Regions from separate parts of the Exiguobacterium sp. s191 genome, predicted to be linked through region 1. Evidence: a T-box and tRNA genes for the amino acid it is inferred to sense, from the RefSeq annotation. Region 1 holds a T-box; the other holds one or more tRNA genes.

Region 1 (14,965 bases):
TTCGGCAATCAAGGCAGCGACTTTCTGTAACGTCTCGAGCGGACGTAATTTTCGACCGAGGACGAAGTAGAGCAAGACGAGTGTGATCGTTAACAGAAGAAGTAAAAGTCCAATGAAAATCGGTGCATTTTGTTTTAATAATTCTGTTGTGAGGGCATCGATTTCCTTCGCAGCGATGTCGACGCCAAGAATTCCGATGATTTGACCAGACGAATTCTTTAACGGAACGTAGACACTCATATACTGTCCATATACAGGATCATCAATGATGTCCGTCGCGTGTGTTCCGCCATTTAATACGTCCTTCATATCAGCGACTTTTGCGCCACTCGCCGGTTCATTAATCTTTGCGGCATCTTTCTTAGGGAGACCGTCAATCAGCAAACGGACCTTGTTTTGGTCGATGCGTGCTGTGTATGTATACAAGAGTCCATTTTGTTTACGTAAGGTATCAAGTTGATTCCGTAGGGTTTCATACTGCTCGGACGCGACAGGCGATTGTAGGAATTCGCTATAAGCCACTGTGTCGAATGTTTTGCTGATGCGAAGCGCGTCCTTTTCGGCGGTCGCTTTCAGCGTTGAGACCGCAGTTTGTTTCGTATTGAAGAAGAGAGCGATACTACTGAAAATGAAGAACGCGATCATAATCAGGCTGATGATAGTCAATAAACGTGTTCGAAGTGAGTGTTGTTTTGTAGGTGTACTCAAGTTGCATGTTCCTCTCGTCGTGGATTCTAGTGCTGTATTTAAATTATCGGTCGCTTAAATAGCTATTAAACAGGACTATCCGACGATTTTTTAATGAAAATCAGTAAAATAGAGCGTTTTTTTCAAAAAAAGATTTACTCAGAATGATTTAGGGGAGAAGTAAAATAGAAAAAAATACAAGATGAGGGAAGAGGGAACAAAATGGAAAGTGAAGCAATTCCTCGAATCAAAGCGAAACATGTATATGAAAATGAACTACACAGACATGCAATCAGTAAGCGGAGAACAGCAATCCGTTTGATCACGTGCCTGCGTTGTCATGCGAAGATAGTTCTCAAGCAAGGACATCAAGACAACCATCAATGCGATGCAATCTAAAAAATCCCGCTTTTATGGGCGGGATTGAGTAAAATACCAGGCAAGACCAGCAACGATTAGAAGAGCGAACACGATTAAAATCATTTGCTTTACCTCCAATTAATTTACGACTCAAGTGGCAATACGTTGCGCAACAATAAGTGTTGGATGCACGAAAGGGTAATCCCGAACGTCAAAGGAGTCAGGATCAAACCCATACCAATGACGATTAGACCGGGTGCGTCGTCAATCTGACCAATATAGAAAAAGACAGGGAACAGACATGTCGTAAGAATCGTAACGATATAAAAACACAATTTCATCGATTGAATGGAAGCGGTGATGAGCGGAAAAGCCGGAGGAGTCATCGACATATATCGAAGGATTCGGAGCGCATGGAATAAAATCAAAAGAGTTGGGATGAAGATAAGGTATGCGGTCAATAGAACACTGTAGCCAGGTCGCTCGAGTAACAAGTTTTTCGTGATACCATGCCAGACAAGTGGGATACCAAGTCCAGCTAAACCGAACAGACTGAAGATGATACCGAAGACGATAAAACGTAAAAACCGGATTTGCCAGACGAAATGATTCACGATATCAACTCCTTTCGAGGCAACAAACGTTTCTTTTAGTATACTGCATTCCCCGATAGGCTAGTAAAAAATTCAAGTGAAAAGACAACCGTACGCCAAAACAGTCTCATGAAGATGAAATAGATTAAGGAAATGGAGGTCACGTGATGAAACGAGAGCAACATGTCACGCCGCATCCAAAAGGTGGCTATCAAGTGAAAGCTGCCGGTGCGACTCGAGCAACCAAACGATTCGCTACACAGAAAGAAGCGATTGCAGAAGGGCGTCGCATTGCGAAAAGTCAGAAGACAGAGCTCGTCATTCATAACAAAGAAGGGCAGATTCGCGAAAAAGATTCCTACGGACACGATCCATTTCCACCACGAGGTTGAGCCATCATATAAGACACGTTCTGAGCATGAGAGCGTGTCTTTTTAATGATTCTCATGTCAAAAGTTTTTGACATAATGATGGAAGTTCATTACAGTAAATATGTAAAAAGAATTTGACACGTCGTGGAGGGATGAACGTGAGAAACCACATCAAGGAACGACGTCTAACGGCAAAATTATCGCAACAAGAACTGGCTGACCGTTGTCAGGTTAGTCGGCAGACGATTAATGCGATTGAAAACAACAAGTATGATCCGACTTTACAATTAGCGTTTAATATCGCCAAAGTCTTGCAGATACAAGTCGATCATCTGTTCATTTCAGAACAGGAGGAATGGGATGTCTAAGAAAAAAACGGGTTTATTTTTAGTAACGCTCGTGATAGTGGCGAGTCTTACCATCATTAGTATGATCATCGAAAATAATGTAACGTTCTTCTCGATTGTTCAATTGGCGATTCTATTGATCATGTTCTTCTCGTATTTTACGTGGGCACGATCAGGAGAAGACGAGCGTCCTGTGCCAGAAGATGAGCTCGGCAAAAAGATTACGACGGAAAGCGGCCTCGTTAGCTACAAAATCCTGATTGTCCTGATTTTTGGATTCATCTGTCTCGATTACTTTTTACATGAATCAGCGAATCTGTTATTGATCGTTTTGTTCGCGATTGCTTTAGTTACACTACCAATCATTGAGTTTATGAAAGCACGTTCCTATCGATGAAGTGGTTTGGAACGGAAAGGAGTAAAGCATGGAAGAACAACAATAATGATATCACTACTGATGATACATCTACTATATTATATGGAATGTGCTTGCACGGTCAGTTTGCATCATGCAGGAAAAGCGATTGAGCTTGCTCCACTAGATGTTGCTTATTATGAATTTATCTTGTTTTTTTGAGGGCAATCCTCATGTCTATCTGTTTAAAGAAGAAATGGCTGATACCCACAAACGAATCAAAGAATTGCATAAATGATGAAAAAAATACCTAGATGAGATGACTAATAATCTCTTCTAGGTATTTTTTTTATTATTTTGTCAGTACAGGTGAAATCAATGTAGTAACTGTACTGTTTCCTTCTGCAGTTACACGAAGATTCGCCACACCCGTGACATCAATATCAAAGTCTATTTCATCCGCGCCATATACAACATCATAGCGACCGAGTTCTTTTCCGTTATTGTCGGAGAATACAAGTGTCATTTCATCTTCTGGACTCGCATAGTTCAAGTCACTCGAACTTTTTGTCAAAGCTTGTTCAGTCAAAAGGGACAGTTGACCAGATAATTTTTTATATTTTCGATCAAGACTAAAAGTAGCATATTCATCATTGAAGAACCCTGATAAGATTACGTTTTGATTATTTAGTTTACCATTCGCTAAAATGGATTGATTTTTTTCAATCGATTCAAACGATGAAGAGGCGATATGGATCGATGAAAGTGATGTACCTGAAAGTGGTGTTCCGACTTCATAAGCGGTGGAAGTCTCGATTAGAGGTAATCCTGAAAGGTCTGCTAACAATTGTAATGGTACGTATGGCGTTTTACCAAGCATCAACAAACTTTCTGTATTTTTGTACTTACCAGTTACGACTGCTCCGTCTGTGACAAGTGATTTTGAAGATGCGAGAAGGCGATACCCAGTCGAAAGCTCTTTGATCTTCTTTTTGTTCCCTTCGTTCTCGATTTGAAGATTCTTGTACTTAGTATCAAGTGATTTATAAGACTTTGAGAGGCTCGTGTGCTGTCCTTGTAACGTCTTATAAGCGTTTTCCGACTTCTTTGTTTTTTTCTTTTCGTCGGCTAGTTGTTTTTGGAGTGCTGCTTTTTCCTTTTTCAGTTTAGCCACTTCTTTTGAACTTGAACTTGCTTCAACGATTGATGTCTGCATGACACCGAATGCTAATGATGATACAAGACCTGCTGCGATCCATTTCTTCAAGATGGTTCCCCCTTAAATGACAAAAATGATTTCTTACACCTAACAGTATATTCCAATATCACATTTTTAGATTTCAATCATTTTGAAATGAAGGGAATGTTTTTATAGATTAAATTTGAAACCAATCACTTCGCAATATCGAGTACATATACAAATCATCGAATTGTCCACGCGTTTTCTCATATTGACGAAGCAACCCTTCACGCTGGAATCCGAGCCGTTCAAGCAATCGTTGCGAAGCGGTGTTTGCTGGTAGGACAAGTGCTTCGATCCGGTTGAGCGAAAGTTCTGTAAAGCCATATTCGATGACCGCAAGCGCTGCTTCCTTCGCGATGCCTTGTCCCTGATAGGCAGGGCTCAACTCAAACCCGAGTTCTGCCCGCTGATGGCGTTCCGCTTGATTCAAGAAACCGCAACTGCCGATGATGACATCGTCTTCTTGTAATGCGATCCCGAACCGGATACCCGTTCCATCTCGACGAATCGAGGCATACCAGTCAATCTCTTCAAGCGCGTCTGCTTTCGATTGAAAGGCGGCGAGTCCCATCTGTTTGACGACGTGTTCGTCTGATAAATAGGCTAGGACACTCGTAGCATCTTCGGGTAACACTTCGCGTAAGACGAGACGATCCGTTTTAAGCGTTGGGAAAGTATGTAACATTCAAAAAACTCCTTTGCAAGAAAATGTAAAAAGTTATTGTGCAGTGTTTAAGGCATATGGTAAGATTCTCCACAACAAGAGCATATCATTTCGTTGACGAGAAAGAGTAATGATTGTACCTCTGCCTTACAGAAAACCGGGATTGCTGAGAACCGGTAGCCAGATCAATCATGAAGATCCTCTCTGAGAAGTCACGCTGAACCATTCAGTAAGCGTGACCGGGTGTCCACCGTTACATGGAATGCACATGATAGTGTGCAACTAAGTGCTGTCGAGAATAAGTATTCTCGGCGGAATATGGGTGGTATCGCGGTGAAGTCCGTCCCTGTCAAAGGGGGCGGACTTTTTTGTATTCTCTTAGTTATCGACAAAGGAGCGAACAAGAGATGACGTCACAAAACCAAGCAGAAACCGTACAACAACGTGAGGAGCGTGTCCGCAACAGATGGAAACAAGACCAAGTCTTCGCACGATCGATTGAACAACGCATGGAAGCGGAATTCGTATTCTACGAAGGACCGCCGACCGCGAACGGCTTACCCCACGTCGGTCATGCACTCGGACGAACCGTCAAGGATACCGTCGCCCGCTATAAGACGATGCAAGGATTCCGGGTCGAACGAAAAGCCGGCTGGGATACACATGGACTACCGGTCGAACTCGGGGTCGAGAAACAACTCGGCATCTCCGGCAAACAAGCGATCGAAGACTATGGTGTCGAAGCATTCATCGCACGCTGTAAGGAAAGCGTCTTCTCTTATGAAACACAGTGGCGTGCCTTCACGGAAAAACTCGGCTACTGGGTCGACAGGGATGATCCTTACGTGACGATGGATGACGAGTATATCGAGAGCGTCTGGCATATCCTTGGGACGATCCATGACAAAGGCTGGTTGACGAAAGGACATCGTGTATCACCGTATTGTCCGAGCTGTCAGACGTCACTCAGTTCCCATGAAGTCGCGCAAGGCTATCAGGACGTGACGGACTTATCGGCTACGGTCAAACTCCCGATCGTCGGCATGGAACAGACATTTCTACTAGCGTGGACGACGACACCGTGGACGTTACCGGCAAACGTCGCGGTGGCGGTTCATCCGGAATTGACGTACGTCACAGTAGCGTTTGAAGGAAAGCGATTCATTGTCGCTAAAGCGTTAGTCGCTGAACTGTTCTCGGAATCCGTCGAGGTCGTATCCGAACAGCTCGGTGCGGAACTCGTCGGTTTGCGTTATGAACCACCGTTTGATTTCGTGACGCCAGAGAACGGTCATACGGTCGTCGGGGCGTCCTTCGTCCAAGCAACGAGCGGAACCGGACTTGTCCATCTTGCTCCAGCATACGGGGAAGAAGATTACCGGGTCGTCCGGGAAAACGGTCTGTCGTTCGTTAACGTCGTCGATGCTGCTGGGTGTTACACGGATGCCGTTCCACCACTCGTTGGTCGATTCGTCAAGGAGTCAGACGTCGCGATCATCCAGCTGCTCGCTGAACGGGGACGCTTGTTTGCGAAAAAACGCTATACGCACAGCTATCCGCATTGTTGGCGATGTGACTCACCACTGCTCTATTACGCACAAGACAACTGGTTCATCGAGACGACGGCCGTCAAGGAACAACTCCTTGCGAACAATGCTTCTGTGACGTGGTACCCCGATCACGTCAAGGAAGGGCGGTTCGGAAAGTTCCTCGAGCAACTCGTCGACTGGAACATCAGTCGTAATCGCTACTGGGGTACACCACTGAACGTCTGGGAGTGTGAAGCGTGTGATACGACGTTCGTTCCGAAAAACAAGGCGGACTTGTTGCACCGGACGACGACATCGACGGAATCCGTCGAGTTGCATAAACCATACGTTGATGCGTTATCGGTCTCGTGTCCGACGTGTCAGGGAGTGATGCACCGGACACCAGAAGTCATCGATGTCTGGTTTGATAGCGGAGCGATGCCGTTCGCGCAACAGCATTATCCGTCACGGACGCAGACGCTTAACCGCTATCCAGCCGATGTCGTCATCGAAGGCATCGATCAGACGCGGGGCTGGTTCTACAGCTTGCAAGCGATCTCGACACTTTTCACGGGACAGCCTGCCTATAAGCGTGTCCTCGCACTCGGGCACGTCCTCGATGAGAACGGGCAGAAGATGTCGAAGAGTCGTGGAAATGCCCTCGACCCGGTGGCGTTAATCGAAGCATATGGTGCTGATAGCTTACGCTGGGCGCTACTCGTCGACAGCAGTCCGTGGAGTGCGAAACGGTTTGCTGAGCGGATCGTCCAAGAAGCAAAATCAAAACTAGTCGATACACTGGATCATGCCGTCCAGTTTTATCTGACGTATGCAGAACTGGACGGATTTGATGACTCACGTCCGCAAAAACGGACGCGTCTCGACGAATGGTTGCTCTCGCGTGTCCATCAGACGACGCAAGACGTGACGGATGCGATGGACGATTATCAATTGACTCAAGCAGCACGGAGTCTTGCGCAACTCGTCGATGAGATCAGTAACTGGTACATCCGCCGTTCGCGGGAACGTTTCTGGCAAGCTGACTGGTCGGAAGAGAAACAAGCCGCGTACACGACGCTCCACTTCGCACTTTCGACGACGGCACGACTACTCGCTCCGTTCACGCCGTACCTTGCTGATGATGTCTATCAGCGATTAACAGGAATGAGCGTACATGTAGCGGATTATCCGGTTGCCGATCCATCGATGCTCCGACCTGATCTGGAATACGAGATGATGCAAGTCGTGTCTGTCGTCGAGTTAGGACGACAAGTTCGTAATACGCACGCTTTAAAAGTTAAACAACCGCTTGCTAGCTTAGGCGTCCAATCGAGTGAAACCTTTTCGTGGTCGGACTATACGGCAATCATCCAAGAGGAACTGAATGTAAAAGACGTCCAAATCGTTCCGACGACGCAAGCGACGACACGGTTCCGTCTTAAATTGAACTTCCGCGCAGCCGGAGCGAAATTCGCACAGCAAGCGAACGCGATCCATCAATGGCTACAACAATTGTCTGCACAGAAGACTTCAGACTTGCTCGAGACCGGAAGATTGATCTATCAGACCGCATCAGGCGATGAAGTCGAGGTGCGTCAAGCGGACGTCATCGTCGAACCAATCGTCCAGACGGGCTTTGCTGCTGCGACGAGTGGTGGACTCACCGTGACGCTCGATACGCGGATCACGGAAGCACTGGAGCAGGAACGCTGGATGCGAGAGCTCGTTCGCTATATCCAGTCTGAACGAAAGGCACAAGCATTATCGCGGGACGCACGAATCGATCTCGTCTTGTCTGTCGATGCGACGTTCCAACCGATTGTCGAGACGTTTGAGCCTTTGTTATTTAAACACCTTGCCTTATCCTCCGTTCGAACTGAACCGCTACAAGGAGCAGGGGATGTCCAGCTAGGCGGACACGATGTCGGTGTCTCGTTCGCACCAACGAAAGAATATTGTTAAGGAGAAGATCATGATTGCATTAGAAGCATTAAAAGGTCGACTCGTCGACGGTTTGTTAGAGGTCCAAAAAGAAGAAGGATATGTTGCCCGAGAACGTTTCATCTTTAACCGAGGGGCGACGGACGAACAGCTCGCGCTGTTACCTGCGTGGACGGCAGACGACTATCAGGCGTTCTTGCGTCAACATAACGGGGCGAAGCTGTTTCAGCACGAAACGTTATCCTACAACGATGGATTCGAACTCTTTTCGATCGAGGATTGCCTGACGTATAGCGAGATTTGGGAATGTCCCGAAAACTTCTTAGCGATCGGCGCAGGACCAGACGGGGAGTGGATCGTCTACGAGATGAATCGCCGGCAGGAAATCGGATCTGGAGTGGGGAATTTCTTAATTTCGAGGAATGGGAAGAAGACGCAATGCCGTTTGGCTTCGAGCGATGGCTCGACTACTTGATCGTCGCGCAAGGCACGCAATTTTGGGAATGATTCCGGTAAGAGAGGAAGAGGTTCAGTGGATATTCAATTAAAGATAGCGTCTCTTACAGACGCTCCGAAGCTTCACACGCTTCAACTCGAGGCGTTTTCAGAGACGCTCGAGCGGTATCAGGATTTTGCAACGAATCCGGCGAACGAATCGATCGATCGTGTCATTCACCGGATCACGCATCCAAGTAGTACGTTTCATCAAATCATCGTCGACGATGTCGTCGTCGGCGGGATTTGTGTCGTTGCGAAAGCACCGAGTCGCTACGCGATCAGTCCGATGTTCTTAGATCCAGCCCGTCAAGGTGAAGGGATCGCCCAACGCGCATTACAGCTCGTTGAAGCAGCTTATCCGACTGCAACGACATGGGAACTGCGGACGATTCGTGAAGAGACACGTAACTGTTATTTCTATGAGAAGATGGGCTATCGATTGACCGGTGTCAGTCAACCGCTCAACGAACGGGCGACACTTGTTTCTTATCAAAAATCGGTTTCGGCATGAGCGGGTTTTGTCGGAAGGAAGAACCACCACAGATTGGTTAATAGAGCGGCAAGGACGGCAAAGTTAAACAGATAAAGACAAAAGAAGAAGACGAACTCACCGATGTCCTCAAGGTTAGCTAACGGATTATCGACCAAGTACGATTCGTGACTGACCCCGAAGATGAACAAAGGAAAGAAGACATAGAAGTATCGTTTCCAAAAGAATGACGCACGACCTGTTTGAGACATAAGAGCACCTCCTGAAGGAATGGCACGCTTCTTCCAGTCAGAAGAAGCGTGTGTTCGTTTACGATAAAGAGGGTGTACCGACTACTTCGACGTGACGCGTGACCGTATCAAACAGACGTGTCCGGGTATCGTTATGAGACAACAGCAACGGCTCGCCCGTCTCGTCATAGATGAAGGCAATCGGAATCGAAAAACCACAGTTGCGGTACGAACCATCGGCATGACTTGTTCCGATTATGAGCGCTTGTTGCGCCTGACTGATGATGCGCGCTTCACCGGACCACTCAACGTACTGTTCCTCGCTGAACATGCCGACGCCAATCGGGTTGAAGATGAGATCAAGTCCAGATTCCTCGCGTAGTCCGTCGTTTCCTAAGAAGATTTCGCGACAGAGGACGTATCCATAGCGGAACGACCCGTCGTTTGCTGTTGAAGGCGTATAAAGCGGCCCAGCTTCTGGTGTTTTTGCGCGATCAAGCAGAAGCGTCCCGGTCGCATCGATGATGACAGCGCGATCGAGATTCGCTTCATCCTTGTAACCGAGGACGATGGCTGTTTCGAACTGTTTGGCAAGGTGTTGCACGCGTTCGAGTTCTGCGACCGTACAATATCCTTCCGGGTAGACAATCAGATCGACTTCAGGATAAGCGGCGATTTCACGTTCAAATTGCTCGAGTCCGGTCTCGCGTTTTGGTTGAGCGATTAATAATTTCATCAAAACATCCTCTCAGGTATAAATATATCTGAAAAATCAGACTTTCCGTTCGTCATGATTTTACCATTAGTGGTAAAATAAAGCATATCGCTTTTTGATAAATTTTACTGCAAATGAAGGAAGGTCATCAGCTTGAACATTTCAAAAACCACTCTTGTGACACGCCATCTACAGGCAATGAAGGCTTTTTACATAAAACAGATCGGATTCCCGCTCGTCTCGGAAACGGACGACTCGTTTACGATGCAAATCGGTACCGATCAACTGACATATCGACAGACGGACGATGTTGATACGCAGTATCATATGGCGTTCAACATTCCGGAAAACGTCTTCCAACAAGGAAAAGCGTGGCTCGTAGAACGGACACCACTCTTGATCGAAGATGGACAGGACGAGATTTATTTTGACTTCACGGACTCGCATTCCTGCTATTTTTATGATCCAGATGAAAATGTCTTGGAGCTGATCGCGCGGCATCAAATCAATCCCTCTAAAGCGGAACCGACGTTTGATGTATCCGACATCCTCGGAATCGGTGAGATGAGTCTGACGGTGAAAGACGTGCTTGAAGTGGGTGCGCAGTTAGCAGAGATCGGCGTTCTCGAGCGACGGGAACGTCCGCTCAACGGCGCGTCTCTCAACTTCCTCGGACCAGTCGCGGATGGAACGCATATCTTGCTCGTCCCGGAAGGACGGACATGGTTGTTCTCACCGAAGACGGCGAAGGTCAGTCCGATCGAGATGGAACTCGACGGCAGACATCGGGTCCGGCTAGATGCAGCGGGCGTATGGCATCAAAGTGCCGTTTCTTCATAATTCATTATTCTAAAAAGTGAGGGAAGTAAGATGAATAAAGCGGTGAATGCGAGTATCGCGTTCGGATTATTGTTGTTCGTATGTGGTTTCTTTTTTCTGTTTGGCTATTTGACCCGGTCGATGCCGATTCAGCAAGGCGGTGACCCGGTCATCTTACCGGTCGCAGCACTCCTCGTTCTCCTACCGTTCGTGATCCGTGAAGGCATGCGCGTTTTGACGTATGTTACGTTGACACGTCGACAGGTCGGCGTACTCATCTTACTTGCAATCAGTGGAATCATACTAAGTAGTTGGATTGAGATGCAGCAGAATGTTGCCGTAATCGATTTCCGTTCCCTCTTTACGATTCATACATACGTACTGTTCGTTTCGGGCATCATCTTGTTGTGTCTCCTATTGACGGGACTCAAACGGATGCGCGTCCGAACGAAAGTGATTTAAATGGAAAAGGACTGAATGACATGGGATACATCACAGAATTACGCAAACTCGTCGGCACACGACCACTCGTCATGGCAGGGGCGTGTGTCATCGTCGTCAACGATAAACAAGAAGTCTTATTACAACTTCGGCAAGATAACGGTTGCTGGGGACTCGCTGGTGGAGCGCTTGAGATCGGGGAGACACTCGTAGAAACAGCAAAACGAGAATTAAGGGAAGAGACCGGTCTTGAAGCGGAGCATCTCGAATTATTGAACGTCTATTCGGGTGATGCGTTTTACTATAAGTATCCGCACGGGGATGAAGTCTATAATGTCATCTCAGCATTTCTGTGTACGGCTTATACGGGTGAAATCGTTCGGGATCCGTCAGAAGTCGCGGAATTACGCTTTTTCGCTATCGATCAGCTACCAGAAAAACTCAATCCACCGGAACGACCGATCTTGATGGAGTTTGTTCAAAAACAACAGACAGCGCATCACGTTTCTATTTATTAAAGCTAGCGGCACGAATAAAAAATCTTGAATGAAAGCAATTTAATATTTCAATACAAAAAAAGTGGAGTCTTTTCAATTCATCATTGAAAAAGATTACACTTTTTTAGTTCAGTTTATTTTTGTATTGATTTTCATAAGATATAATTTTTAAATTTTGTTTAGTCTAATTAAATTAATTCAGTTTTAGGCAATTTGAATTATTTACTAAAAAGAAGATCAACTTATTATTAGAAACTCATCAATTAGTGCTTTATATTTATTTATTTTCTCCAAATCATTAATCGTTTCTAAAAAATTAAACCCTTTATTTATAAGATCAATATTATCTGCGTAGCTATAATTTGAACTTCGTGATTTCATTTTATAAATACCTTCTCTTAAATCACAATCACCTAAGAAAGTATAAATCTCGAATTTTTCTGAAATTTCTTTTGCAATTAAAATTTGTTGTATGGCTTTTTCATAATCTTTTTTAAAAGCATAAATTGAAGATAAATTAAGTAGAACTATTATAAATTTCTTGTTCCAATCATAAGAGTCATTATACTTTTTTAGGTTAGACGATAATTTATTTTCATAAATAGATACGTATTCATCAGGTATTGCAAATTCAATAGATTTTAATAGTAATGTTTCATAATAAAAGTATTCGTCATACTTAGAAAAATAATCCCACAATAAATAAACCTTACTTTTTTCGAATGGGATGATTTCAACCTCAAGTTCTTCTAAATAACTTATTAAAAGATTGTAAATATTTTCTTGTAAATAAGTTGAATTTTGATGCTCTTCTATTTTCTTTTGAAAAATTTTCAAATCTTCTATAGATTCAGATAAAGAAATAGTTAAATATGTAAAATATTGATTTTCAATACTATTGTTGATTTGAAAATCGTTATTTAAAATATCTAGTTCATGAATAGGTATATCTAAAACTTCAAGAATTTTAAAAAAAATTGTTGGTCGGAGCTCAATTGCTCCTGCCTCGAATTTACTGTAAGCACCTTGAGTAATATGTACCTTCAATGCTACTTCTTTTTGAGTCAATTCTTTAGTTAAACGAACCTTTTTAATATACTCACCTATCAAAAAACTGACCTCCTTCTAATTATTACTTTTGGAATATTATTAAAACTATATCTTTAATATGCTAATTTAATCAATGGGTAAGGGAATTTTTACAATTTCTTTATTACAAATTTATTGGAGGTAATATGATATGAAATTAAAAAAGGTTGTTACAGTAGCAGCACTAGGTCTTACTTTATTGGGAACAGCTGGTGGCGATGTTCTTGCACAACAAGTTAAATCGTTTTCAGGATTTACTGTTACATATTCTGGTGGAGAAAAATTTGCTCCATATTCATTACGTGAAGATAATACTAAAGCAGTAGTAAATCTTTCAAACGATACTGGTACTGCATGGATCTCTGCCAATATGAGAAACTCCGATAATGCATTTCGTGGTGGTACCGAAGTGCAACGTAATACTCGTAAAGAGTTCTCAACTGTTAATGCATCGGTGAACTATAGTTACAAATTAGGTTTGAGTAAAACAAACAACACTGGTGGTGGAGAAGTAACAATTAAAGGTTCATGGGCAGCAAGTTTATAAGAAAAAAAGGCGCAAATTGCGCCTTTTTTACTGTTTAATATCATAGACAAAAGAGGATTAATTACCCAATTTATTGATAGTGTGTAGAATAGTTTTTGTATATATGGAATGATGATACAGTGAATTATATTTTTTAGGAGGTGATAGCTTTTGATTGCAACTCTTAAAATCAAAAGTAGATTTGTTTTCATCACAATTATTTCTTTACTCATGGCTCTAACCGTTTCATGGGCTTTCGCTAGTAATTTTGTTGACATCATGACGATGGATTACAATGCAAAAGATTTGGTTGGAACAAAAAGTGAAATTCGATCAAACTTTTTGATGTCCATTGCGACATGGGAACGGTTTGTCGACTCATCGATGTTCTATCTAATTAATTTCCTACCAGCATTTTTTGTTTTAGTCACATTAGGATTATATGCTGAAAAAAGAAGTACATATGCAATGGGACGCCATCGCTATTCATCATTTAAGAAGACGATTTATCGAGATGTCATTCAATATGTTCTTCTATCTACTGCGACGGTAACAGGAGTATTTATTATTTATTATTCGATTGGTGCTGTCTTTGTTTATCGGGGACTAAACGATATTGGAGGCTTTGCATCTGCGTTACCAGTAAATTTTTATGCAAATCATCCCTACCTATTTTTCCTCTTCATGGCCTCAACCATTTATCTCTCACTTGCTTTTGTTTTTAGTTTATTGTCTGCAGCGCTCGTCTTAATTTTCGATCGGGAATACAAGGTGATTCTAGCGGTATTAGCCATTTATTTTGTTTACGGAAAAATTGGCTTTTTGACAGGGAGCTCATGGCTGACTATATTTTCTAGTTTTGTTGCTTATAATACGACTCGTTCAACAGTTGAGACGTTTTATCCTCTTCTTGGACTATTGATTATTGCAATTGGTTTATTGGTTTATGGTGTAAATAAGACAGTTCGACAATATGAAGAATAGGAAAATAATGATATGACTAACAGATATGCTTTTAAACAAATGACGATTATCAGTATGTTGGCAATCGTCATCAGTTATTTAAATTACAAACAAGGATTCAAAGCGATACAAGTTTTTTCGTCTGATCGTCAAATCGATTTAGGCTATCTTGAGATATTTGATCGCATTTTCATTAATCTTAATTTTAGCCAATTAGAGTATATGGAAGGAAATTCTCCTTTCCATTACATAGGTCCATTCTTATTTTTTTTATGCGTCATTTTTGTAGGGAGCTATCCTTTTTTAGCTTTAAAAAAAACATATTTTCAATTTATCTATGTACGCTCTAATCATAAGTTGAAAGCCCTCCTCTATATGCTACAAGGCTTTTTGTCTCGAATCACAGTTTTTGTAATCGTTTACGCGATTAGTATGTTGGGTTGGCTATTTCAAAATAATCTCTCTGCGATCACAAGTAATACAGAAATTTTAATGAAGATTACTTTTTTTTCGATAGCAGCTATTTTTATATCTAGCGCGTTAACCATCCTCCTTTTATTTTTCTATATAAAGTGGGATGAAATTATTGCGATAGTAGGCGTATTAT
Region 2 (14,965 bases), 430 kb from region 1:
CGTTCGTTGATCCAGACTTCCGCGTAGCCTTTTCGTCCCCATGTTCCCATCGCGACGTGTGCCGTGTCGATGTCTTGGAAGTGACGTTCGAGGAAGATCGCCGGTGAAATCGACTCAATTCCTTGGTCTTCTAAACGTTCCATCGCTTTACCGAGGAAGTCGGGACCTTCAAACCACCAGTGACCGAACAATTCGGCATCAAATGGTGCTGTGACAAGGAACGGTGGGAAGTCTTGTCCTTGATGCGCATCCAAATGTTCACCGAGTGCTTGTGCGAAGTCTGCTGCGTGCTCACTTGTCCGTTGCCATGCCCAATCACGGACGTAATAGTCTTTTTGATCCGTTTCTCCTGTTACGCGATGCAATTTCAACCCTGTATCATAACGTAAGCCTTCTGGGTGCATGAACTCAGCGATTTGATCCCACTCTCGATCGTACGCAAGGTCACGATAAAACTCGCGGTAATCCGGATGACCCGGGTATCCGATGACAGAGCTCCAAATCTTCCCGGAAATGATTTGATCACGCGGGAACAGTGCCACACCGTGCGGCGAATAGACAGGTGCTCCGATTCCGTGTTTCGGTGACGGATCCGCGTTTAAGATGGAATGTTCGTCAACGAATGTATAACGAATGCCCTCTTCATACAAAATACGATCAAGTCCTGGCGTATACGCACACTCTGGCATCCAAAGACCAGATGGACGGAATCCGTAATGACGTTCGAAACAGTTCAATCCCGTCTGAATTTCAGAACGTGCCGCTTGTTCGGACAACATATGCGGACTGAATCCGTGCGTCGCCGTACACGTAATCAAATCAAGATAACCTTGCTCCTTGTAATGACGGAATGCGCGGTTCAAATCTTTTTCCCAGTGAAGGAACGTATTCAATAAGTCTTGATAACGGTCTTGATAGAAAAGAAGCGCATCTCGTTCCTTTTGAGCAAGCTCTCGCTCTAGTTCTTGGCGAATCAAACGTAACGTATCCTCGATATGCTCGATATACCGCTCTTGAATCAATGGATCGGCAAGCATCTCGATGACGGGTGGTGAAATGCTGACCGTCCAGCCGAGCGGACGTGATAAGCGGTCGACCTCCCACAATAATGGGATGTAGGTTTCTGAAATCGCTTCATACATCCACCGCTCTTCTAGACGATGCGCCTCTTCATGACGGATATATGGTAAATGTGCATGTAAGACGAGTGAAAAATATCCTTTTCGCATAGCTTCTCTTCCTTTCCCTCTCTCTAATTCCATTACCGGACGCGATCGAAATAGGAATAAGGACGTAATACTTCGACCCATTCCGGTTGTTCGACCTCTCCGTATTGCCAATGATGCACGACTTCCGCGAACCGTCCGTCCGTGACTGGCTCGTCACGTGGCGTTTCGACTGGTTTTGAACGCAGTACTGGAACAAAGTCCCCGTCAATCGTTTGAATGCCCCATTCAATGATGTATGTAGTATTCGGGGCGACTGGTCGAACGAACCAAGCATTCGTCATTTCTGGTAGCTCGAATTGATACGTTCGATTTGCCTGTCCTTGTTCGTATTCAACAAGCGTGACATCAATGATGCGTAATTCTTTACGGAACGAATCAAACGTCGTGTGATAGTGCGTCTCTAGCAACTGTTTCGACAGTTCAGATAATTCCCAGTAGACGTATAATGCTGTTGGTGACTGAACGATGGCGTGGAGGATGTCATCCTCGTAATGTGTCGCCATTCCAAACGCGTCGCGTTCTAGCGAAGGTACCACTTGCACAGACGGTACGACGTCTAAAACCGGTGCAGTCGACTTTTTCGTCTGCTTGACCGTTTTTGATTTTACTTTCGGCGCTGCTACAGAAGGTTGTTCTGTTAACGATTTACGATATTTAGTCCAAGCATATTTGATTTTTCCTTCAGTCGTATCCAATTGAGCTGCGATTTGTTTTGTTGTCAGCCCTTGTTCCTTCATTTTAATGATTTGCTCAAGCATTCCCAATCACCTCTCTGTCATTATTCACTTCTTTCCTATTCTACAAACGTGTTTCGAATCCCTTTACAAAAAAAGTAGGCAGAGGAAATTCCTCCTGCCTACTTGATTCATCCGTTTAAATCATAATGTTTTCCTTTTTCGAGATAGATCAGATGCTCCCCGACATTCGTCAAGTGATCACCCATCCGCTCGATGTAGCGGCAAATGTTCGTGAATTGCATGACTTCATCGACGACAATCGGCTGAAGTGACATATGACGCATGTATTGGCGAAGTGCCTTATATGTCGTCTCATCAATGATGTTATCGAGATCAGACAAGGCTTTTGCTTTCTCGACATCTCCGTCACGATAGGCAACGATTGCAGTTTCCGTCATATCCAGTAATGTCTCGAATGCTTCCTTCAACAAAGAGATATCAATGACATACGGGAACGTTTCGACACGAAGAACCGCTTTTGAGATATTCCCCGCATAATCTGCAATCCGTTCGAGATCCGACGAAATTTTCATCGCGGTGATGATTCGTCGTAAATCCGTCGCAACGGGTTGTTGCTTCGCGATTAAGAGAATCGCATCATCGTTGATTTCAAGTTCAAGATCATCGAGTTCATTATCGTTTTCGATGACCCCACGCGCGATGTCTTGATCATATTTTTCGAGTGCTTCTGCCGTTGTTGCGATCTGTTGCATCGTCTTACGAGCCAGTAAAAAGACCTTTTGATCGAGTATTGCAAGATTTTCTCCAAAAATCGTACGGTTCGCTGCCATTCGTCTCGTCTCCCCTTCTTATCCGAATCGTCCTGAAATGTAATCTTCCGTCCGTTTGTCACTCGGATTGCCAAAGATTCGGTCTGTTTGATCGAACTCGACGACTTCACCATTCAAGAAGAACGCTGTTTTGTCCGAAACACGTGCAGCCTGTTGCATGTTGTGTGTCACGATGATGATCGAGTAGTCTGATTTCAATTCTTGGACGAGTTCTTCTACTTTTAATGTAGAAATCGGGTCAAGTGCCGATGTCGGCTCATCCATCAAGATGACATCTGGTTCGATTGCAAGGCAACGTGCGATACAAAGACGTTGTTGCTGACCACCAGAAAGACCATAGGCATTTTCGTTCAAACGATCTTTGACTTCATCCCAGATCGCTGCACGACGTAAACTGCGTTCGACGATCTCATCGAGGATTTTTTTGTTTTTAACACCGTGGACACGGGGACCATAAGCGATGTTGTCATAAATTGATTTTGGGAATGGGTTCGGTTGCTGGAAGACCATTCCGACCGATGTCCGTAATTCTTCGACACCGTATTCTTTATCAAAGATATTACGTCCGTGATACTCGATTGCACCATTCGTCCGTACGATCGGAACGAGTTCGACCATTCGATTCAATGTTTTGATGAATGTCGATTTCCCGCAACCAGACGGTCCAATGATTGCCGTGACTTCATTTTTCTTAATATCGAGATTAACATCTTTCAGCGCATGATCGTCACCGTACCATAAGTTTAAGTCTTTGACGTTATAGACGCTCTCACGTGCTGCTACTGGTTGGTTCATACGCTCTGTCCCTTCTGTAACGACTGATTTCGTATTCAGCTTCGTATCCATCATCTGTCTTCCTCCTTAAAAGAAATCCCTTCTATCTATTTCGTTCGATTAGTAGCGTTTTGAGAATCGGTTCCGGATCCAGATCGCAAGCGAGTTCATCGTCAAGAGAATGACCATTAAGACGATGATGCCTGCCGCTGCAAGTCCTTGGAAGTCCGCTTGTGGACGACTTGTCCAGTTGTAGATTTGAATCGGTAATGCTGTGAACTCCGAGAAGATTCCTTCTGGCGCACGAGCAATGAAAATCGCAGCTCCGACCATGATGAGTGGTGCTGTCTCACCAATCGCTCGAGATACAGCCAAGATGATCCCAGTGATGACACCCGGTAATGACGCCGGAAGAACGACTTTGAACGTCGTTTGCCATTTCGAAGCACCGAGTGCAAGTGATGCATGACGCATCGCTTGTGGAACGGCACGGATAGCCTCTTGAGACGAGACGATGACGACCGGAAGACTCATCAACGCGAGGGTCAAAGCTCCAGCAATCAATGTCGAGCCGAAGCCCATGTTACGTACGAAGAACGTCAAACCAAGTAAACCGAAGACGATCGACGGAACACCTGCGAGGTTTGAAATGTTGACTTCGATGAACGAAGTCATCCGACTCTTCTTCGCGTACTCTTCTAGGTAAATCGCTGCCCCGACACCAATGATGAAAATCATCGGGATGATGAGGAGCATCAAGAAGATGGAGCCCATTAACGCCGGATAAATCCCGGCACGTTCTGCACGACGAGAAGGTGCGTTTTGTAGAAATTCTAGTGATAACCACGAAGCACCATCACGGATGACGCCGTATAGGAGAATACCTAAGACGACGAGACCGAAAAACAGACCGACGAGGAAAATGACTTTTGTGACGTTGTTGACGACGAGGCGCTGGCTAATGGATTTCTTCACCGCGACCGGATCGATGAATTTTTTCGTGACAGGTTGCTTTTCTGGTAAGGCCATCTTAATACTCCTCTCTGAAGCGGCGTGTGATCCAGTTCGCAAGTAAGTTCATCACTAATGTGAAGACGAACAAGAGTGTACCAACCGCATAGATACTGTAATATTCGACAGTTCCAAATCCAGCATCACCTAAGGCGACCTGAACGATATACGCTGTCATCGTTTGGACTGGCTCGAGTGGATCGATTGCAGCTGTCGGATTCGAACCACCAGCGATCGTTACGATCATCGTCTCACCGATTGCACGTGACATACCGAGTACGATCGATGCAATGATACCTGATAAGGCAGCTGGAACGACGACTTTCAACGCAACTTCAAGACGTGTCGAACCGAGTGCAAGCGCACCATCGCGAATTTTTTTCGGAACGGAGCTCATCGCATCCTCAGAAATCGAAGCAATCATCGGAATGATCATGATCCCGACGACGATCCCCGGACTGAGCGCATTGTAAATTTGAATACCTGGAATCAATTTTACGAGTAATGGTGTAACGAACGTCAATGCGAAGAATCCGAAGACGATTGTTGGAACACCTGCTAACACTTCAAGAATTGGTTTTAAGATACGGCGTGCGCGGTCTGACGCGTACTCACTTAAATAAATCGCAGATGTGAGACCGATCGGCACGGCAACTAGCATCGCAATCACGGTAATCTCAAGCGTACCGACGACAAGTGGCCAAATTCCATACTCTGGTTGTGAGTTGAGTGGATACCAGCTCGTACTGCCGAAGAATTCCTTGAACGGAACGACTTCGAAGAAGTGTTCTGTTTCAATGACTAACGTGAGAATGATGCCGATGGTCGTAACGACCGAGACGAACGCACAAAGGAATAAAACGATCGGCATGACGCGTTCCATGACGTTTTTCATACTATATTTTTGCTGTCGGTTCTGTTGAATCAGCTCGCGAACCGATTTATTTTGTGTTGAACTCATCCTTCTTCACTCCCTACTCCTTCTTGACATGAGAACGGGACCCAACCGGTACAGACTTCCCCGGTTGGGCCATCCTCATGACTCGATGATTTATTTCATTGCGTCTTCAATTGCTTTTGCGTTTTCATCGTAACGATCTTGCGGCATTTTGATGTATCCGACTTCTTCAGCAAGATCACCAGCGTTTTCGTTCGTGAACTGAACGAAATCAGCGACTTGTTTTTTGTCTTTCATTGATTTGTTATTGATGTACGTGTAGATTTCACGTGACAGTGGATAAGAAAGATCTTTGATCGTTTCTGGTGTTGGATCGACTGCATCTTTTCCTTCCGCAGCAAGTGGTACTTCCTTCAACTTATCTTTGTTCTCTGCGTAGTACGCATATCCGAAGTATCCGATTGCGCCTTTCGTTCCTTCAACACCTTTGACGAGAACGTTATCGTCTTCTGATAATTGAACATCTTTACGCATATCTTTTTTCTCAAGTACTTCCTCAGAGAAGAAGTCGAATGTTCCTGAGTCTTTACCTGGGCTGAAGAATTTCAATGGTTCAGCCGGATAAGAAGAATCGACATCTTTCCAAGTCTTGATGTTCGGATCGAGCCAGATTTTCTCGAGTTGCTCCATTGAGAGTTCTTTTACCCATGTATTTTCTTTGCTGACTGCGACAGTCAAACCGTCATATGCGAGTGCCATTTTTGTGAATTCAATGTTGTTCTTTTTCGCTTCAGCTGCTTCTTCTTCTTTAATTTCACGCGACGCGTTCGAAAGATCTGTTTCACCAACGACGAAGCGTTTGAATCCGCCACCTGTACCAGAGACACCGACTGTGACATCTACGTCAGGTTGTTCCATCGAATATTCTTCACCGACAGCTTCCATGATCGGGAAGACAGTAGAAGAACCGTCGATTGCGATTTTTCCTTTTAAATCAGATGAACTAGCAGAACCGCCTTTATCGTTACCACATGCTGCCCCCACTACTGCGATTGATGCTACCGTTGTGATGAGTGCTGTTTTTTTCATCCAAGACATGATTAATTTTCCTCCTCGAAAGTATGTCGCTGACGATGCTACGACTTTTTGTCCGTTTTCCTTACAAGACTTATACTACGGATGAACTATTAAAACGAAATGAATCCAACGTAAAAGAATTGTAAAGGCGTGTTTTTTAGTGTTTACAATTCGAAATCCATTAGAAAAAAAGGTCAATGCAAACAAAAAAACGAGAGTGATTGCTCACTCTCGCTTAGTTTCTAGTTAATTTGGCTTAGTTTGCCACGGGATATCTTTGACATTAAAGTACGCTTTGACAAGATCGTGACCGATTTTCGAGTTGACGGTTTCTTGTTCCATATAAGGAAGGAACACGGCCCATGCCATCTCTGGATTATCGTACGGCGCCCAACCAACGAGGTTCGAGTTCAATGAACGAACCGGTTGACCACTTCCGTCACGCAAGGCGATTCCATCGTCACCATAGACACTGACCTGCGCTGTACCTGTTTTCGCAGCTGCATCAATACCGGTTTGCGCGATGACTTTCGCTGTACCACGCTCTCCCTTGACGACACGATGCAATCCTTCTCGGACATGATCAATGTTATCTTGACTGACTTCAATCCGATTCAGGTAATTCGTCTTGAAGCTATAATCAACTTGTTTCGTTCCTTTTTCAATCGAATTCGACGCGAGAACTTCTTTTAAGAAATGCGGCTGAACACGATAGCCACCGTTGGCAAGTGTTGAAATATACTGTGCGACTTGTAGCGGTGTAAACGCATCATACTGTCCGATGACTCGGTCCATGAGTAACGTGACACGGTCAGGTGTCCCTTGAACCCCTTTTGCTTCATAAGGCAAATCGATTCCTGTCGTCACACCTAGTCCGAATTGACTGTAATAGTTTTGCATGATTGCCGCTGCGGCATCAACGCTCGCACCCGCAATCCCGTTGCTCGGATACTTCGCCATCCGCATCGCAATGTTGAACATATACACGTTTGATGAACGCTCAAGTGCTGTCAAATCCGTGATTGCTCCCATGTTGACGTACGATGCTTTTTTCGTACCCCCGATTGTGATCGGCGCATCATTGATGACTTCGTTTTGACGAATGACACCTTCCTCGAGTCCCATCGCAACCGTTGCGCCTTTGATCGTCGAACCGATTTGAAGCGACGTCAACACGTTATTGATTGCGACATCCGAGAACTTACCGGTTGCTGGATCCAACTTTTGACCAGACATCGCAAGAATCTCACCAGTCTGTGGGTTCATGACGACGGCGTAACCTTCTTTTAGATAACGACTCCCCATGCCACGACCCATTTTAATGGCTTGTTGCATGATTTGGTCGACTTGTTTATTGTATTCCGCATCCACGGTCAGAACGAGATCTTTACCGGACTCACCTTCCTCACGTTTTGGATCACCGACCGGCTCCCCATTGAACGTCTCATACACATCGTACGCGGGTTTCCCGCGCAGAAGATCTTCATACTGTTGTTCAAGGAATGATGTTCCGACACGGTCATTCAAGCTGTAACCTTTTGCTTTGAACTCCGCTTGTTGTTCTGCTGGAATCTTCGAATACTTCCCGAAGATGTTCCGTAGTGTTCCTTCATATGGATAAGAACGCTCGTAGAACGGTTCCACCGATACACCTTTTAAATCTTCTAGATTTTCATCGATGATCGCCATCTCTTTTGCGGAAGCACCGAGTTTGACGAGTTGTGGATCAAGTGCGTATCCGACTTCCATGTTGTGTTTGATCGCAATGACTTCCATCGTTTGGTCGTCATAATCGATATCGTCTTTCGTAATCGCATCTAATCGGATTTGATCCTGTTCTGCGATTGATAGTTTACTTTGTGCTTCTGCTGAAGGATATTTCTGTTTGACGGCTTCTTGATAACGACGATCGGACTCTTCCGTGTTCGTCGCAATCCAGAAGTCCTTAATATCACGTTCTGTGACTTTCCAATCTTTTTTAGGTAGATCAATGATTGCCGCAAGACGCTGTGCAATCTCAATGCGTTCATCGACTTTCGTCGTTTGTGCGCGACGGTAGACGATGGAGTATTTAGAAATCGTATCAACCAAAAGACGACCATCCCGGTCATAAATCTTTCCGCGTGGCACTTCATATTTTGATGCGATCATTTCTGTTTTTTGAACTTCCCGCGAAATTTTCTCACCATTGACGATTTGCACAACTCCTAAACGGAAAATCAAAATCGCAAACAATAAAAAAACGACGAAGAACATTAAATTCAGACGAAGCGGCAGATGATTACGCCGTCTTCCTCGTACGGTGATTCGTTTAGCCATGGCGTACTCCCCTATCGTTCAAAAGTCATCTTGTTTCATTATATAGAAGGAAACTTTCCATAACAACCTATCCCATCATTTTCCGCATTAAAAAAAGCGTATCGTTCACAATTGAACGATACGCTCGTTTTCATATTACTTCGCGTCAGCGTAAAGCTTCGCTACGTGATCCCAATCAACGACGTTGAAGAACGCATTGATGTAATCAGGACGACGGTTTTGATAGTTGAGATAGTATGCATGTTCCCAAACATCAAGACCGAGGATTGGTGTTTTGCCTTCCATGACTGGTGTATCTTGGTTTGGTGTCGAAACGACCGCCAATTTTCCACCGTCAACGATTAACCAAGCCCAACCTGAACCAAAACGAGTTGTTGCTGCTTTCGCGAATGCATCTTTGAATGCATCGAATGATCCGAATGCTTCGTCGATTGCTGTCGCGAGTTCCCCTGTTGGAGCAGCACCGTCGTTCTTCTTCAACAGTTTCCAGAAGAATGAGTGGTTCCAGTGACCGCCACCGTTGTTACGGACTGCAGTTTGAATGTTTGCTGGGAGAGCATCCAAGTTTTGAAGAAGTTCTTCAAGTGACTTTCCTTCATGTTCTGTACCCTCAAGCGCCGCATTCACGTTCGTGACATACGTGTTGTGGTGTTTCGTGTGGTGAATCTCCATCGTACGAGCATCGATATGTGGCTCAAGCGCATCATAAGCGTAGCCGAGTTCTGGTAATTCAAATTTTGACATGTTCATGTCCCCCTTTGTGCTATTTTCGAAAACTTCAATACCCTTTAAGACTAGCAAAAGAACCTGTGTTGACGCAAGTCAAGACCCTCGGATTTACTCGACTTCTCGCGGAGCAAAAACTGAGACACCACCACCTGGAACCGGGAAGACACCAAATCCTTCATCGTCGATCACGACAGGGTGATCTTGATGGTTCGTATAGTCGAACCATTCTTGTCCCGCACGCTCAACACCTACGAACATCCGTTTTTCACACATATCGGCATTCGACAATAAGACCGCGCAGCCGGAGTTCTCGATTTCTTCAACACCTCGACGAACCCAACCGACACAATGAGGATCATCGAGATAATCTTCTTGCTCACCATACGCTTTGTGATACCGTGCATAGAGTAAAGCATCAATCATTTCTTTTTTTCCTTCTACCGGATGTGGTCCTTGCACTCCATAATAGTCACCGTAGAAGACACACGGGTAACCGTCTTTACGAAGTAAAATCGCCGCGTAAGCATGTTGTTTGAACCAGTCATCCACCCACGACTCAAGTGATTCTCCCGGTTGAGAATCGTGATTGTCGACGAACGTGACGGCATTCGTCGGGTGTGATTCGACAAGGGTATCCGCAAACAACGTCGTCATATCAAAGTCCTGTCCCTGCTTCGAAGCTTCATGGAACTTGTAATGAAGCGGAACATCGAACAAATCGATCGTATAGTCGACGCTATCAAGGAAATGACGACAATCATCGAGATCTGATTTCCAGAACTCACCGACCATATAGAAGTCACCTTCACTTTTTTCAATCATCGATTTTGCGAATTCATGAACGAATTCATAATTGATATGTTTGATGGCGTCGAGTCGGAAACCTTGGCAATCAATTGTTTCTTGGAACCAATGTCCCCAGCGGATCATTTCTTCGCGGACTTCCGGATGATTATAATCGATGTTCGCGAACATCAAATAGTCATAGTTGCCGAATTCATCATCGACTTGATCATTCCAATCTTTATTTTTACCGGAAATTTTAAAGACACCCGTCTTTTCTTCACGGGCATCAAAATCCGTTCCATTGAAAAATTCATGTGTCCAGATGAAATCTGAATATTTTCCGTTACGTCCTGGGAATGTAAACTTCGTCCAGGCTTCGATTTCAAACTCTTCTGAAATTTCTTTCGAACGATCTTCCGGATGGACTTCGACGACATTGATCGTCTCAAGTTCATCAGCTGCTGCTTTATGGTTCATGACGACATCAGCGTAAACAGCGATATCGTTCTCACGAGCAACCTGGATTGCTTCGACGAGTTCATCTTTCGTACCGTATTTCGTACGGACCGTTCCTTTTTGATCAAATTCGCCTAAATCATAGACGTCATAGATGCCATATCCTGTATCCTCATCTGATTGACCTTTTGACGCCGGTGGAATCCACACGGACGTGATGCCGGCAGCACGTAATTCAGGCGCCCGCTCTTTCAAGCGTTGCCAGTGCTTCCCATCATTCTCTACATGCCACTCAAAAAACTGCATCATCGTATGGTTACGTTCCATCTCTCTTCGCTCTCCCTTAGTTACTATAGTATGAATATTATTACAATATCTTTACTATTCCCCGGGGGAACAAAAATAAACGCTTCCCGTTTTTCAACGAGAAGCGTTCTACTGAATGGACCCTGCAGGGCTCGAACCTGCGACCGGACGGTTATGAGCCGTCAGCTCTAACCAGCTGAGCTAAGGGTCCTTAAGTAATAGTAGCGGCGGAGGGAGTCGAACCCACGACCTCACGGGTATGAACCGTACGCTCTAGCCAGCTGAGCTACACCGCCATGATGTATGTTTCTTACTCTTACTAGATTACGAGATGTGGCGAAACTTGTCAATATGCTATTTCAAAAAAATAAACAGCTGATTTCATATTTTTGAAATCAGCTGTTATAAGAAAATCGTATTTCACTTAGTTCGTTAAAGCTGTCCGCTGTTCAAGGACGAGATCCGTGATGTTGACAGCGTGATCGCCAATTCGTTCGAGGTTCGACAAGAGATCGACGAAAATCATTCCTGCTTGTCCCGTACATTCGCCAGCGTTAACACGAAGGACATGATGCTTCCGGAATGAACGTTCGAGTGCATCGAGTTTGCCTTCGAGTTCCAGAACCTTACGAGCTCGTGTGACATCATCCTCTTCGACAGCGCGAACAGCACAATCGACGATTTCTTGCGTTAAGGCGTACATGTCATCAAGCTCTTGCTTCGCAGCTGATGTGAACTGAATTCGGTTGACGATTTGGAAATCGACCAATTCAACGATGTTTTCGACGTGGTCACCGATTCGTTCAAAATCATTGACGGCATGCATCAATAACGAATGATCATTTGATTCTCGTTCTGATAAATCATGTGCCGCTACTTTGACAAGGTAATTCGTGACTTCTGTGTTCAAGTGGTTGATTGCATATTCAATCTGCTCTGATTCTGAAACATCTTTCTTATCATGCGATTGCGTGTAACGGTGCGCTTTTGCAAGGGCGTCTTTCGAGAATTCTCCCATTCGCAATACTTCGAGTTTTGCATGATTTAATGCAAGTGCCGAAGATTGGTTCAAGATGTTCTGATCGAGATGACGCGGTTTCGAATCAATCGTCGTATCCGTACCCGGTACGATTTTTTGTACAAGCCATGCGATTTGTGCGATGAACCAACATTGAATCAACGTATTGACGACGTTGAATGTTCCGTGTGCAAAGGCAATTTGCATTTTCGGACCTAAATCAAGCGTTCCTGTGATCCACGTAATGAAGCTTGAGAAAATTGGTAATGCAATCAGGAACAATACTGTTCCGATGATGTTGAAAATGACGTGTGCTGCTGCTGTACGTCTTGCTGCAATCGACGCACCAAGTGCTGCAAGTACTGCTGTGATCGTCGTTCCGATGTTATCACCGAACAAGACCGGAAGTGCCGCTTTGATATCGATCATGCCGCCAGCGTACAACTCTTGTAAGATGCCGATCGTTGCTGACGACGACTGGACAAGAACAGTAAAGATCGTTCCGACAAATACACCAAGCAATGGGTTATCCGACATCGATACCGTCAACTCACGGAACCAGACGCTTGACTCGAGTGGAGCCATTCCGTCGCCCATCAATGTCAAACCATAGAACAATGCACCGAAGCCGAAGAAAATCTGTCCGATGTATTGAATCCGTTCTTTTTTAAAGAAGAAAATCAAGAAGGCTCCGAGCGCAATTGCCGGAAGCGCAGCTTCCTTGACGTTAAAGCCAATGATGAAGGCTGTAATCGTTGTTCCGATGTTTGCCCCCATGACGACTCCGATCGCTTGTCGTAAATTCATCAGACCCGCACTAACGAGTCCGACGACGATGACGGTCGTTCCTGACGAAGACTGAATCAGGACGGTTACGACGATACCCGCTAGGATACCTAGTAGTGGATTTGTCGTATATTTATCGAGGATATAACGTAATCGGTCTCCGGCTGTTTTTTGGAGCCCATCTCCCATATACTTAATACCGAATAGGAAAATTCCGAGTCCACCGATGAAGGTGAAAATCATTTCCTGCAAATCATAGTTCATCTTGCCAGCTCCTTTATTTCATGTGGATTGATGTGTTTGTAAAGTTTATTTTCTCAACTCCCCCATTATGTAAAGGTCTGTTGAACTTGTAAATAGTTTTTGAGACATCCGTTTGTTAAAGTTTTATTAATCTGTACTACTACAAAAAAAACTTTTATTACCAATGAAAATTAAATAATTTAAATCTGTTATAAAACAATAGAAAGAGTGGTTCACTTGTCATTTTTACGTCAACTAATTAATTACTTACAAACTTCCTTAATTCCAAATCGTCCGTTTTTGCGCCTTCGTTTGGCAGATGTTTCCCTTTATTTTTGTGGATTAGCTTGGATTTCATTTTGGACGACGGTCATTGATTCCTTCTTTTTACAAAAAAACATCCCGATCGTCGTCTGGTTCATCCTTCATTTCATCTTTATCGCAATCGCTGTATTACTTTACGTATTGTTTATGGCGTATCTAACGAAGGGGTTTGTCCGATTGTTACTTCCCCGTCCGTGGGCGTATCGCCAAACGTTTCCTTACACGGTCGCAACAAATCTCTGGTCTTTCCCACTCGGTATGCTTCTATACCAACTCGATTACCCTCGCTTCGGAATCGGGATACTCGTAATCGGACACTTCGTCTACACATTAGTACCATTATGGATTGCCCGTTCCTCAAAGCCACGCGCTTCACGTAAACCTCAATGAGTATAAAAATCAGGCGTCCGACGGATTGACGGACGCCCTTCTTTCATTAAACAATTGTAAATGTTCAATTTTCGTTCTTGTTTCTCGATTTTTAGGGAATAGTTCGATATGATAGAAAAGGTAAACATAAACAATATGGCGGTATGCCACAAAAGGAGATTTTCGATATGCCGAAAATGGTCCATCGCTCTAAGACTCGTCCCGTTCGTGTAGGGGACCTTGTCATTGGTGGAAATAATGAAGTCATCATCCAAAGTATGACGACAACTAAAACACACGACGTCGAAGCGACAGTCGCTGAAATCCTACGCCTTGAAGAAGCTGGTTGCCAAATCGTCCGCGTCGCTTGTCCAGAAGAACGTGATGCGCTCGCACTTGCAGAAATCAAAAGCCGAATTAACATTCCGCTTGTCGTAGACATCCACTTCAACTATAAACTTGCGCTTATGGCAATCGAAGCTGGCGTCGATAAAATCCGGATCAATCCGGGTAACATCGGTCGCCGCGAAAAGGTCGAAGCCGTCGTTACAGCAGCAAAAGCGAAAAACATCCCAATCCGGATCGGGGTAAACGCCGGTTCACTTGAAAAGCATATTCTTGAAAAATATGGCTACCCAACTGCTCGTGGTATGGTCGAGAGTGCTTTGCACCACATTAAGATTCTCGAAGATCTCGACTTCCATGATATCATCGTCTCGCTTAAAGCATCAGACGTACAGTTGGCGCTTGAAGCGTATCAGCTCGCTTCTGAATCATTCGACTATCCACTTCACGTCGGGATTACGGAATCTGGTCCACTTCGCTCTGGTTCATTAAAATCAGCAGCGGGACTTGGCGCGATCTTGTCACGCGGAATCGGAAATACAGTTCGTGTATCTCTTTCAGCGGACCCTGTCGAAGAAGTAAAAGTCGCAAAAGAAGTCTTGAAATCATTTGGTCTCGCAGCGAACGCAGCGACATTGATCTCATGTCCAACATGTGGTCGGATCGAAATCGATTTAATGTCAATCGCTGCAGAAATCGAAGACTATATCGAAAACATCCAAGCGAACATCAAAGTTGCGGTTCTCGGATGTGCGGTCAACGGTCCT

The links. A T-box is a leader RNA that pairs with one kind of tRNA and senses whether it is charged. The one in region 1 lies ahead of ileS (isoleucine--tRNA ligase), so its partner is inferred to be a tRNA-Ile.
Region 2: it encodes a tRNA-Ile, which carries the amino acid that the T-box ahead of ileS (isoleucine--tRNA ligase) is inferred to sense. The anticodon was not compared.

The regions. Positions count from the first base shown of each region.
Region 1 is NZ_JACSNC010000001.1:632,711-647,675, forward strand. It holds gene KNQ09_RS03250 (methyl-accepting chemotaxis protein) at 1-708, opposite strand, end outside; gene KNQ09_RS17400 (DUF2975 domain-containing protein) at 1,191-1,661, opposite strand; gene KNQ09_RS03260 (DUF2188 domain-containing protein) at 1,808-2,032, shown strand; gene KNQ09_RS03265 (helix-turn-helix transcriptional regulator) at 2,170-2,379, shown strand; gene KNQ09_RS03270 (hypothetical protein) at 2,372-2,755, shown strand; gene KNQ09_RS03275 (hypothetical protein) at 3,066-3,980, opposite strand; gene KNQ09_RS03280 (GNAT family N-acetyltransferase) at 4,090-4,641, opposite strand; T-box leader at 4,726-4,971, shown strand; gene ileS (isoleucine--tRNA ligase) at 5,028-8,111, shown strand; gene KNQ09_RS03290 (SMI1/KNR4 family protein) at 8,122-8,565, shown strand; gene KNQ09_RS17405 (GNAT family N-acetyltransferase) at 8,623-9,099, shown strand; gene KNQ09_RS03300 (hypothetical protein) at 9,078-9,329, opposite strand; gene KNQ09_RS03305 (carbon-nitrogen hydrolase family protein) at 9,388-10,044, opposite strand; gene KNQ09_RS03310 (VOC family protein) at 10,177-10,863, shown strand; gene KNQ09_RS03315 (hypothetical protein) at 10,894-11,304, shown strand; gene KNQ09_RS03320 (NUDIX hydrolase) at 11,325-11,801, shown strand; gene KNQ09_RS03325 (helix-turn-helix domain-containing protein) at 12,018-12,890, opposite strand; gene KNQ09_RS03330 (hypothetical protein) at 13,021-13,416, shown strand; gene KNQ09_RS03335 (hypothetical protein) at 13,567-14,379, shown strand; gene KNQ09_RS03340 (hypothetical protein) at 14,392-14,965, shown strand, end outside.
Region 2 is NZ_JACSNC010000001.1:200,011-214,975, reverse strand. It holds gene KNQ09_RS01085 (1,4-alpha-glucan branching protein domain-containing protein) at 1-1,229, opposite strand, end outside; gene KNQ09_RS01080 (DUF4912 domain-containing protein) at 1,262-1,987, opposite strand; gene phoU (phosphate signaling complex protein PhoU) at 2,095-2,757, opposite strand; gene pstB (phosphate ABC transporter ATP-binding protein PstB) at 2,776-3,552, opposite strand; gene pstA (phosphate ABC transporter permease PstA) at 3,652-4,560, opposite strand; gene pstC (phosphate ABC transporter permease subunit PstC) at 4,562-5,503, opposite strand; gene KNQ09_RS01055 (PstS family phosphate ABC transporter substrate-binding protein) at 5,594-6,538, opposite strand; gene KNQ09_RS01050 (peptidoglycan D,D-transpeptidase FtsI family protein) at 6,764-8,836, opposite strand; gene KNQ09_RS01045 (superoxide dismutase) at 8,972-9,580, opposite strand; gene KNQ09_RS01040 (alpha-amylase) at 9,674-11,134, opposite strand; tRNA gene KNQ09_RS01035 (tRNA-Ile) at 11,251-11,324, opposite strand; tRNA gene KNQ09_RS01030 (tRNA-Met) at 11,336-11,409, opposite strand; gene KNQ09_RS01025 (Na/Pi cotransporter family protein) at 11,538-13,181, opposite strand; gene KNQ09_RS01020 (hypothetical protein) at 13,389-13,874, shown strand; gene ispG (flavodoxin-dependent (E)-4-hydroxy-3-methylbut-2-enyl-diphosphate synthase) at 14,042-14,965, shown strand, end outside.